DNA from 3 places in the Nonomuraea antimicrobica genome. Region 2 is predicted to be linked to each of the others. Evidence: riboswitches for the same ligand, from Rfam matches in the RefSeq annotation. Region 2 holds a riboswitch; each other region holds the start of a gene.
What was found. Region 2 has a riboswitch for cobalamin ahead of ABD844_RS12360 (ABC transporter substrate-binding protein). Riboswitches for the same ligand answer to the same signal wherever they lie in the genome.

Region 1 (3,264 bases), on a different contig from region 2:
GTACTGGACCATGTCGTTGCGCTCGGGCTCGCCGTGCACCAGCACGTCCAGCCCGGCCTCCTCCTGGAAGGCCAGCACGGCGCGGATCTCCGCTTCCATGCGCTCGTCGTAGGCGGCCTGGTCGATGCGGCCGGCCCGCAGATCGGCGCGGGCGGTGCGCAGCTCGCTCGTCTGCGGGAACGAGCCGATCGTGGTCGTGGGCACCGGCGGGAGGCCCAGCCGGGTGCGCTGGGCCTCGGTCCGCTCGGCGTACGGCTGGGCGCGGCGGGTATCGGCGGCGGTGACGGCCTCGGCGCGGGCCCGTACGGACGGGACCCGGGTGAGCGGCGAGGTGGCCCGCGACCGCAGGGCGGCCTGGTTGGCGGCCAGCTCACCGGAGATATCGTCACCGGCGAGGCCGCGGGCGAGGGTGACGATCTCCGCGGTCTTCTGGCGGGCGAAGGCGAGCCAGCGTGCCACCTCGGGGTCGATCTCGGTCTCGAGTGCGGCGTCGTAAGGGACGTGCAGGAGGGAGCAGGAGGCGGCCACGTCCACCCGGGCGGCGAGGTCGCGCAGCGCGGTGAGCGTGGTCAGCGACCTCTCCAGGTCGTTGATCCAGATGTTGCGGCCGTCCACGACTCCGGCGACCAGCCGCCTTCCCGGGAGGCCGCCGAGGGCGGTCAGGTCGTCCAGGTTCGTCGCGGCGGGGCCGGTGAAGTCGAGCCCGAGGCCGTCGACGGGCGCGTCGGCGAGCACCGGCAGGGCCTCGCCGAGCCGGTCGAAGTAGGTCGCGACGAGGAGCTTGGGCCGCTGGGTCAGCCCGCCGAGGTACCGGTAGGCGGTGGCGACGGCGTCGAGCACGGCCCGGGGCCGGTCCTGCACCAGGGCGGGCTCGTCGAGCTGGACCCAGGTGGCGCCGGCGGACCGGAGCGCGGCCAGCACGTCGGCGTAGACGGGCAGCAGCCGCTCCAGCAGGCTGAGCGGCTCGAAGGCGGGGTCGACGCCTGGGGCGGGCTTGGCCAGCAGGAGGTAGGTGACCGGGCCGACCAGGACCGGACGCGCCTCCAGGTCCAGGGCGAGGGCCTCGCGCAGCTCGCCGAGCTGCTTGGCCGGGTCGGCGGTGAAGGTGGTGCCGGGGCCGAGTTCGGGCACCAGGTAGTGGTAGTTGGTGTCGAACCACTTGGTCATCTCCAGCGGCGCGACGTCCTGGGTGCCGCGCGCCATGGCGAAGTACCCGTCGAGCGGGTCGGCCTCGACGGCGGCGCGGTGCCGTTCGGGGATGGCGCCGACCATGACGGTGGTGTCCAGCACGTGGTCGTACAGCGAGAAGTCGCCGGTCGGTACCTCGGCGACACCGGCGTCGGCCAGGCGGCGCCAGTTGTCGCGGCGCAGCGTCTCGGACGTGGAGCCCAGCTCGGCCGCGGTGACGCGGCCGGCCCAGTAGCCCTCGACGGCCTTCTTCAGCTCCCGGTCCGGACCCTGACGCGGGTAGCCGTACACGGTGGCGGCAGGGATGGCGCTGGGGGTGGCAGGAGTTTCGGCCACGGAACTCTCCTTCGCGAGTCACGAGAGACCTCGACGGATCCCCGGAGCGAAGGCGCGACCGCAGCGCGGGCATGGGCACGTGCCTGCGGGTCCGCCCGGCCCGCCCTCGAGGCCGTCGACGTCGCCGCGCGCTGGTGCGCGCGGGCAGTGGCAGGTCTTCGGACTCGTGGGCGTCCTGCTCGCTCCTACTGGCCGTCGCTTCCCCGGCCTCAAGAGGCCGAGTGCTGGTGACGGCGGTCGTTCCCACTCACCGCTGCGGGGCAGTCCCGGACTCACACCGGGTTCCCTCTTACGACGCGCCTGCCTGGCGGGCAGGGCGAACCAACTGCAAGGGCCACACTAGAGCCGAAACGCATCTCACGCGACAACGGGTCCCGTGCGTGAGTCGGGATGATCTAGTGATCGGCCAGGTCGTGACCGTTCAGATCGCGAACCTTGCCGGATCAGTGCCCGATCTCTCGGGCTTTGATCCGGCACCCGGGCGTCGATCAGACTGCCTTCTTCAGGAACTGCAGGACGCGGGCGTTGTAGGCATCGGGCTTTTCGGCGGGGACGATATGGCCGGCGCCCTGAATGAAGTCGGTCTCAGAACCGTCGGCCAGGCTCTCACGGATGGCGGTCAGGGACGCCTCGTCCATGGAGACGCTCTGGTCGGCGGTGCCGTGCAGGTAGAGCGTGGGCTGGGTGGGGAGCGCGCCCCACAGCGCCATGTGGGCGGCCTCCCATTCGGGGGTGCCCATCACCTTCGGGCCGAAGTTCATCCGGTAAAGGTCCAAGGCAGCCCGCAGGCGGGCCGGTTCGTTCAGGGCCTTGCGGACCGCTTCGAAGTCCTCGGTGGCGTCGTAGCTGGGTGCGGTCCACTTGTCCTGCATGACCTGCCTCAGCCAGGCCATGTCGTTGGCGGCAACGATCGTTTCGGCCATGTCCATCTGGAAGAACCAGAAGTGGTTGAGCCGCTCGATGCCCTCATAGGTGCTGGCGTAGTTGGCGAAGAACCACAGCGGTGGGACGTCGCTGATGACCACCTTCGACCAGCGCTCGGGTGCGGTGGTGGCGGCGGCCCAGGCGGTGGCGGCGCCCCAGTCGTGGCCGATCAGGACCGCGTCGCTGCCGCCGCCGAGCGCCTGGTGTATGGCATTGGCGTCGGAGACCAGGTCGACCAGCAGCATGCTGCCGTCGGCCGGCAGGGCTGAGGGGGCAAAGCCCCGGATGTTCGGGGCGACGGCCCGGTAGCCGGCCGCGGCCAGCGCCGGGATCAGGTGCCGGTAGGTTGCCTCGCCGGATTCGGGGAAGCCGTGGAGCAACAGCGCCAGCGGACCCTCGCCCTCTTCGACGTAGGCGATTTGGATACCGTTGACGGTCACGGAACCGTGCTGCATTGCGCGATCTCCTTGCAGGTTGATGGCCTCGGAGCTGCCTCCGGGCCGAACACGCACGATCCTCACAGCTTGCCAACCACTCGACAAGTACCTACTATTTTGTAAGGTACTGACCTTTTTCTCAGTGAATGGGTGTGCGATGAAGAAGACGAGCTACTCGTGCGGCCTCGACGCCGCCGTCGACGTGGTCGGCGGCAAGTGGAAGGCGCTGATCCTTTGGGCGCTGCATCACGAGCCGATGCGGTTCGGCGAGCTGCGCCGTCAGGTCCCGGGCATCAGTGAGAAGATGCTGATCCAGCAGCTGCGCGAGATGGAGCATTGCGGCCTGGTCCATCGCGAGGTCTACCAGCAGGTCCCACCC
Region 2 (3,264 bases):
GGGCCAGGAAGTACACCAGCGTCAGCGCGCCCAGCGCCCCGGCGAACGCGGCCAGCGGCAACGAGAACGCCCCCAGCAGCGAGACGTTCAGCACCAGGACGAGCACCGCGCCCACGGTCGCCCCCGAGGAGACGCCCAGCAGCATCGGGTCGGCCAGCGGGTTGCGCACCAGCGCCTGGAGCGCCATCCCGCACACCGACAGTCCCGCCCCGACGACGCCGCACAGCAGCACGCGCGGCACCCGTACGTCCATCACGATCGTCTCCCTGACCGGCGGCCAGGTGGGCTCGACGAGCGCGGGCGCGAGCCGGTGCAGCACGATGCCCCACACGTCACCGGCGGCCAGCGCGACCGACCCGGCCGCGATCCCGGCCGTGGCCGCGGCGCCGACCACCGCCGCGAGCAGGGCCAGGACCAGCCAGTACGACAGGCGCGCACGGGCCCGCGGCACCGCCGTGCCGATCACGCGAAGTGGTCCGGGTGAAGCTGGCGGGCCAACGACTCGACCGCCTCCGGCGCGCGTACGCCGAGCACCGTGGACGACAGCGGCAGCACCGCGAACCGCTGCTCCTTGACGGCCGGCACGTCCTTGAGCGCCGGGTTGGCCAGCAGGAACCTCTTCTTGTCCGCCACCGTCTGGTCACCGTAGTCGTAGATGACGATCACGTCGGGCGCGCGTTCGGCGACCTGCTCGAACGACACGTCACCGAACGCCTTGGCCAGGTCGGCGAAGAGGTTCACGCCACCGGCCCGGCTGATCAGGTCGTTCCCGATGCCCGCGCCGCCCGCGGTGAAGGCGGTCTTGTCGCCGCTGTCGTAGACGAACACCTTGACCGGCTCGACCCCGCCGAGCTTCGCCCGCACGCCCTCCAGCACCCCGCGCAGCTCGGCGACGCGCTGCTCGGCGCGCTCGGGCACGCCGAAAACCCGGCCGATCGTGCGGATCTCCTCCTCCAGGAGGTCCATGGTCACCGGGCCGGACGGGCACGCCTCCAGGCTGAGGTACGAGTCGATCCCGGCCTCGGCCAGCGTCCTGCGGCTGCGTCCTTCCTGGTCGTCGAAGGCGCTGGTGAAGCCGCCGTAGACGAAGTCGGGCTCGGCCGACAGCAGCGCCTCGTACGACGGGTACTCCTCGGCGAGCACCTTGATGCTGCGGTAGGCGGCCTCGTACCGGGGCGGGATGCGGTCGTCGAGGTACGCGGTGCCGGCCATCGACCTCTCCAGCCCGAGCGCCAGCATGATCTCGGTCACGTGCTGGTTCATCGTGACCGCGCGCCGCGGCGCCTGCCGGTAGGTGGTGGTGACGCCGCAGTTGGTCACGGTGACGGGGAAGCCCGTACCGGTCGACGGGGTGGCCGGGGGCGGGGAGGCGCCGGGCTGGGCACCGCCGCACCCGGCGACCAGCCCGAAGATCAACAGCAGTGCGAGCGGGAGCGAGCGTCGGCTCGTCATGGGCGGTACCCTTCCTGACCGGCATGACGGAGCGGGATCGCCGGAGAACGCCCTGCCCCGGATGAGCCGGGGCCGTGGGCAGCGGGAAAGGCGTCACGCCGAGCGCGCGGCATGCCGACCACCGTCCTCTCTTGGGGAGATCCGCCCCAATTTCCACGAGGAGGCGACCGCGTGAGTCTCCTGGCTCTCGGGTCGACGCTCGCCCCGGCCTTCCCGCCCATGGGCAGTGGCCTTCTGTCGGGGCTCGCTCACCGATCACAGTGGCGGGACCGCGCCGGATTCACACCGGCTTCCTCAGTCCGCCGTCGCCTTCGTTCGGCATCGTCTCATATGAGAGTCCGCTCCAGGTGTCACCGGGGGTCCGTTGACGCGAACGGGAGGAAAGGATACGTTCCGGTAGATTTCACGGTTGTCCAAGGGAAATCCGGTGAGATGCCGGTGCGGACGCGCCACTGTATCCGGGACGTTGATCCCGGGAGCCAGGTCGCTTGGCGACCGTGACCTCGCGACATGGGACGCGTCACCCTGAGGAGGCTCACATGAGCGGGTTGTCCAGCCCGTCCACGATTCCCTTTCCGCGCCTGCGGCCCTGGCTGCTCGCCGTACCGGTGCTGCTGCTCGTGGCGTACCTGGTCCTGATGGACAACGGCGCCGTCTCCCAGACGGGCACCTTCCTGCACGAGCTGATGCACGACGGGCGGCACCTGCTCGGCGTGCCCTGCCACTAGGGGGCGGGGTGGTACGCACTCTCCTGGCCAGAGGTCTGCTCGTGGGACTGCTGGCCGGACTGATCGCGGGCGGCTTCGCCTTCGTCTTCGGGGAGCCTCGCGTGGACCACGCGATCGCCCTCGAAGAGGCGGCGGCGCCCGCCGCCGAGCAGGCCGCGCACAGCCACGGCGAGGAGGCCGAGGTCAGCAGGCCGGTGCAGAAGGCCGGGCTCTTCCTGGCCACCGGGCTCTACGGGCTCGCGGTGGGCGGCGTGTTCGCCCTCGTCTTCGCGGGGCTGCGGGGGCGGGTGGGGCCGCGTTCGGACGGGCGGCTGGCGCTGGCCGCCGCCGGTACGGCGTTCGCCGCGGTCATCCTCGTGCCCTTCGTGAAGTATCCCGCCAACCCGCCCGCCGTGGGCGATCCCGCGACGATCAACAGCCGCACGCTGCTCTACCTGGTGCTGATCCTCGTCGGGCTGGCGGCGACGGCGGTCGCCGTGGCCACGGCCCGCCGGGTCACCGGGGATCCCTGGGCGCGCGGGCTGGCGGCGGTGGCGGCCTTCCTCGTGCCCGTGGTCGCCGCGTGGTGGCTGCTGCCGCCGGTCGACGAGGTGCCCGACGGGTTCCCCGCGACGCTGCTGTGGGAGTTCAGGCTCGCCTCGATCGGCACGCAGCTCGTGTTCTGGACGGCGTTCGGCGTGCTGTTCGGCTGGGTGAGCGACCGGGCGGCGCGGCGTACGGCGGCTCCGGCGCGAGTGGCGGCGCCGAGCTGAGCGAGATGCTGTTCGTCCGGCACGCCACGACGCCGGGGATGCGGGCCGCGTTCTTTCCCGTCGACGAGGACGCCGACGCGGCCGGTCTGACCAGGGCCGCCGCGTTGCGGCCCGCCGCGGGGGCGGCCTGGGTCGCTCCCACCAGGGCCGCCCGGCAGACCGCCGCCGCCATGGGCCTGACGGCACGCGAGACCCCCGCCCTGGCGGAGGCGGACTGCGGGCGGTGGCGCGGCCTGCCGTACGAGCGGGTCGCGCTGGAGGAGCCGGAGGCGCTGGCGAGCTGGCTGGCCGACCCGCACGCCGCCCCGCACGGCGGCGAGTCCCTGGCCGCG
Region 3 (3,264 bases), on a different contig from region 2:
TGTTGGCCGCCTCGGCCTCGGGCGTCGGGTAGAAGCCCAGGTCGATGGTGCAGTCGAGGAACCGGACGGCCGTGCGCACGGTGCGGCCCAGCCGCTCCCAGTCGACGTCGTCCCCGGCCAGGTGGGCGGCCAGGTTGATCGAGCCGAGATTGCACACGGCGGTCTCGCCGTCGCTGGTGACCTCGAGGATCTCGGTGCACAGGTTCGACAGGTGGATGACGTTCTCGGGGCGGGCGGTCTGGTTGGAGGTGCGGTTGGCGGCGTCCTTGAACGTCATCCAGCCGTTGCCGGTCTGCGCGAGCGTGCGCATCATGCGGCCGTACAGGGTCCTGGCGGGGATCTGGCGGGTGAAGCGACCGGCCGCCTCGTAGGCCCGGTAGGCGGCGGTGAACGTCTCGCCGTACAGGTCGGTGAGGTCGGGCGTCTCCTTCGGGTCGAACAGCGACCACGGCTCGTCGGCCTCCACCCGGCGCATGAACTCGTCCGGCACCCAGTTGGCCAGGTTGAGGTTGTGGGTGCGGCGGGCGTCCTCGCCGGTGTTGTCGCGCAGTTCGAGGAACTCCTCGATGTCGGCGTGCCAGGTCTCCAGATAGACGCAGGCCGCCCCCTTGCGCCGCCCTCCCTGGTTGACCGCAGCCACCGAGGAGTCGAGCGTACGCAGCCACGGCACGATGCCGTTGGAGTGGCCGTTGGTGCCCCTGATCAGCGAGCCGCGCGAGCGCACCCTGGTCCACGAGATGCCGATGCCTCCGGCGTACTTCGACAGCCGGGCCACCTGGCCGTACCTGTCGTAGATGCCCTCCAGCTCGTCGCGCGGCGAGTCGAGCAGGAAGCAGGACGAGAGCTGCGGGCGGCGGGCCCCGGAGTTGAACAGCGTGGGCGAGCTGGGCAGGTACGCCAGCCTGGACATCAGCCCGTACAGCTCGGCCGCCTCGGCCACGGTCTGCGACAGCCCGCAGGCCACGCGCAGGAAGAAGTGCTGGGGCCGCTCCAGCACCGCCCGCGTCTCGGGGTCACGCAGCAGGTAGCGGTCGTAGACCGTACGCAGCCCGAAATACTCGAACCGGTCGTCCGCCTCGGCCGAGACCAGCGCGTCCAGCTCGGCGGCGTGCGCGGCGACGAACTCCGCGAGCCCGTCCTGGACCAGCCCGGCCGCGTGGGTGGCGGCGACGGACTCGGAGAACGAGCGCACGCCGTGCCCGGCGGCCTCGTCGGCGATCTCCTCGGCCAGCAGCCGGGCGGCGACGCGGGAGTTGGCCGGGTCGGTGATCACCCGGGCGGCGGCCTCCTCGATGGCCAGCCGGCGGTCAACCTCAACGATCTGCGTCACGTGCTCTCTCTCCTCGCGAGCTCATCCCCGTGAGGGCACGCGAGAGCACGGCGGCGCGCGTGTGTACGGCCGCGTCGTGCCCTGGCCCGCCCTCGAGACCCTGAACACTTCCTGCCGGGCACACGCCCGGCACGCCGCTGGCAGGTCTTCGGGCTCGCGGGCACGCGCAAAGGCACCTACTGGCCGTCGCTTCCCGGATCTCTCCAGTGCGTCAATGACGGCGGTCGTTCCCACTCACCGCTGCGGGGCAGCCCCGGAATCTCACCGGGTTCCCTTTTGCTCCGCCTCCGTAGAGGCGAACCAGCGACGACCAGGATCCTACATCTAGTGGCCGTTCCCGCAACTACCCCAGCATGTTGTGGCTTTGGTGGTGTCGAGCAGTCCGAGGTCCCGCAGGACGGCCCGCGTTCTGGCGATCTCGGTGCCGAGCCAGCGGCTGAAGTCGTCTCCGGTCAGCGGGATCGTCAGCCACCCCTCGCCCCGGCAGGCCGCCTCCCAGACACCGGATCGCAGCACCTGGTCGCACATGCGCACAGCCCGGTCGCGGCTCCCCTGGGACATGTGCTCGGGACCGAACGCGGCCGCCCAGTCCGCGAAGTCCACCCGAACCCCGCACTCCAGCAGGGTCGGCACGTCGAGGTCCGGCACCCGCTGGGCCGAGGAGACCGCGAGCGCCCTGACCCGGCCACGGCCGATGGCGGTACGCCAGTCCGACAACGGGCCCGCCGCGGCGATCGCCTGACCGGACAGCAGCGCGGCGGCGGCCTCGCCCCTGCTGGGGTAGCCGGTGTAGTAGACCTGCCTGGTGTCCGCGCCGAGCGCCCTGGCGATCAGGCCGAAGAGCAGGTGGTCGGGCTCACCCTGCGGCCCGCCCACCAACTGCGTCTGGCCGGGGCGGGAGAGGAGCCGCTCGCCGAGGTCGCCGAAGTCCTGCACAGGGGAGCGGCCGGGCACGACCACGACCTCGGCCTCTCCGGTGAGCCTGGCCAGCGGGGTGGCGGTGTCGAGCACGCTCCGACCGTTGTTCAGCTCGTCGGCGGCCAGCGCGGGCAGGCCGCTCACCCTGATCTTGGAACCAGGACCCAGCTCGAACCCGGCCGCCCGGACCGCGTCGGTGAACACCTGCCCCGCCCTGGCCCAGCGGTCGCCGCCGGACACGATGGAGAACCGGGCGTGCGGCATGTCCCCGCCGGCGTACTGCGTGCCGCAGCCGGTCACGCAGGCGGCCAGGCCCGCCCCCCAGGCGAAGAATCGCCGACGCCGCATGGTGCCTCTCCCCCGAATTTCCCCCTTACCTCAGGTTATTGACACATTACGCGGCGTTACACATTTCAATCGTGGCCGACCACAGTCTTTTCCCGTGTTTTGCTGGATTTAATAGGTTAATAGGGTTTTTGGGCGTTTTATCGTCTGCCGAGAGTTCCTGGCGGCTTCCGTCCGACTCCGGCCATGAGCGACGACGGCAGGGACCAGTCCCCCACCAGCTTGGGACGGTCGGGACGCCAGTCGGTGGCCTGTACGAGCCCCGGCGGCTCCAGCGGGAAGTCACCGAAGAACGACCTGATCCGGGACGGGGTGCGATCGGCCCCGCCACCGCCGGGCGAACTGCCTCCCGGCGGTTCGTCACCGTCCACGTGCGCCAGGGTCGTGGCGTGCGAGACCACCAGGAAGCCGCCGGGCGCCATGCGCTCGCGCAGCACGGCCACCGCCCGCTGCGGATCGGCCGAGTCGGGCAGGAAGTGCAGGATCGAGACCAGCAGCACGCCGATCGGCCGGTCGAGATCGAGGAACTCACCCGCCCTGGCCAGCACGTCCTCCGGGTCGAGCAGGTCGCCCTGAACGAAAAAGGCCCTGCCCGGCGAGCGCCGGAGCAGGACCTTGGCGTGCGCACCGACCACCGGATCGTGGTCGACGTAGACGACCCGCGCCTCTGG

Region 1: another riboswitch for cobalamin. It lies ahead of metE (5-methyltetrahydropteroyltriglutamate--homocysteine S-methyltransferase); the one in region 2 lies ahead of ABD844_RS12360 (ABC transporter substrate-binding protein).
Region 3: another riboswitch for cobalamin. It lies ahead of ABD844_RS05645 (ribonucleoside-diphosphate reductase subunit alpha); the one in region 2 lies ahead of ABD844_RS12360 (ABC transporter substrate-binding protein).

What each region holds. Positions count from the first base shown of each region.
Region 1 is NZ_BAAAZP010000049.1:60,703-63,966, forward strand. Features, by position in the region: gene metE (5-methyltetrahydropteroyltriglutamate--homocysteine S-methyltransferase) at 1-1,524, opposite strand, end outside; cobalamin riboswitch at 1,657-1,866, opposite strand; gene ABD844_RS13490 (alpha/beta fold hydrolase) at 2,013-2,903, opposite strand; gene ABD844_RS13495 (winged helix-turn-helix transcriptional regulator) at 3,043-3,264, shown strand, end outside.
Region 2 is NZ_BAAAZP010000044.1:1,441-4,704, reverse strand. Features, by position in the region: gene ABD844_RS12365 (FecCD family ABC transporter permease) at 1-463, opposite strand, end outside; gene ABD844_RS12360 (ABC transporter substrate-binding protein) at 463-1,452, opposite strand; cobalamin riboswitch at 1,605-1,789, opposite strand; gene ABD844_RS12355 (CbtB domain-containing protein) at 1,992-2,180, shown strand; gene ABD844_RS12350 (CbtA family protein) at 2,189-2,932, shown strand; gene ABD844_RS12345 (histidine phosphatase family protein) at 2,938-3,264, shown strand, end outside.
Region 3 is NZ_BAAAZP010000016.1:28,487-31,750, reverse strand. Features, by position in the region: gene ABD844_RS05645 (ribonucleoside-diphosphate reductase subunit alpha) at 1-1,330, opposite strand, end outside; cobalamin riboswitch at 1,453-1,650, opposite strand; gene ABD844_RS05640 (Bug family tripartite tricarboxylate transporter substrate binding protein) at 1,655-2,596, opposite strand; gene ABD844_RS05635 (SAM-dependent methyltransferase) at 2,734-3,264, opposite strand, start outside.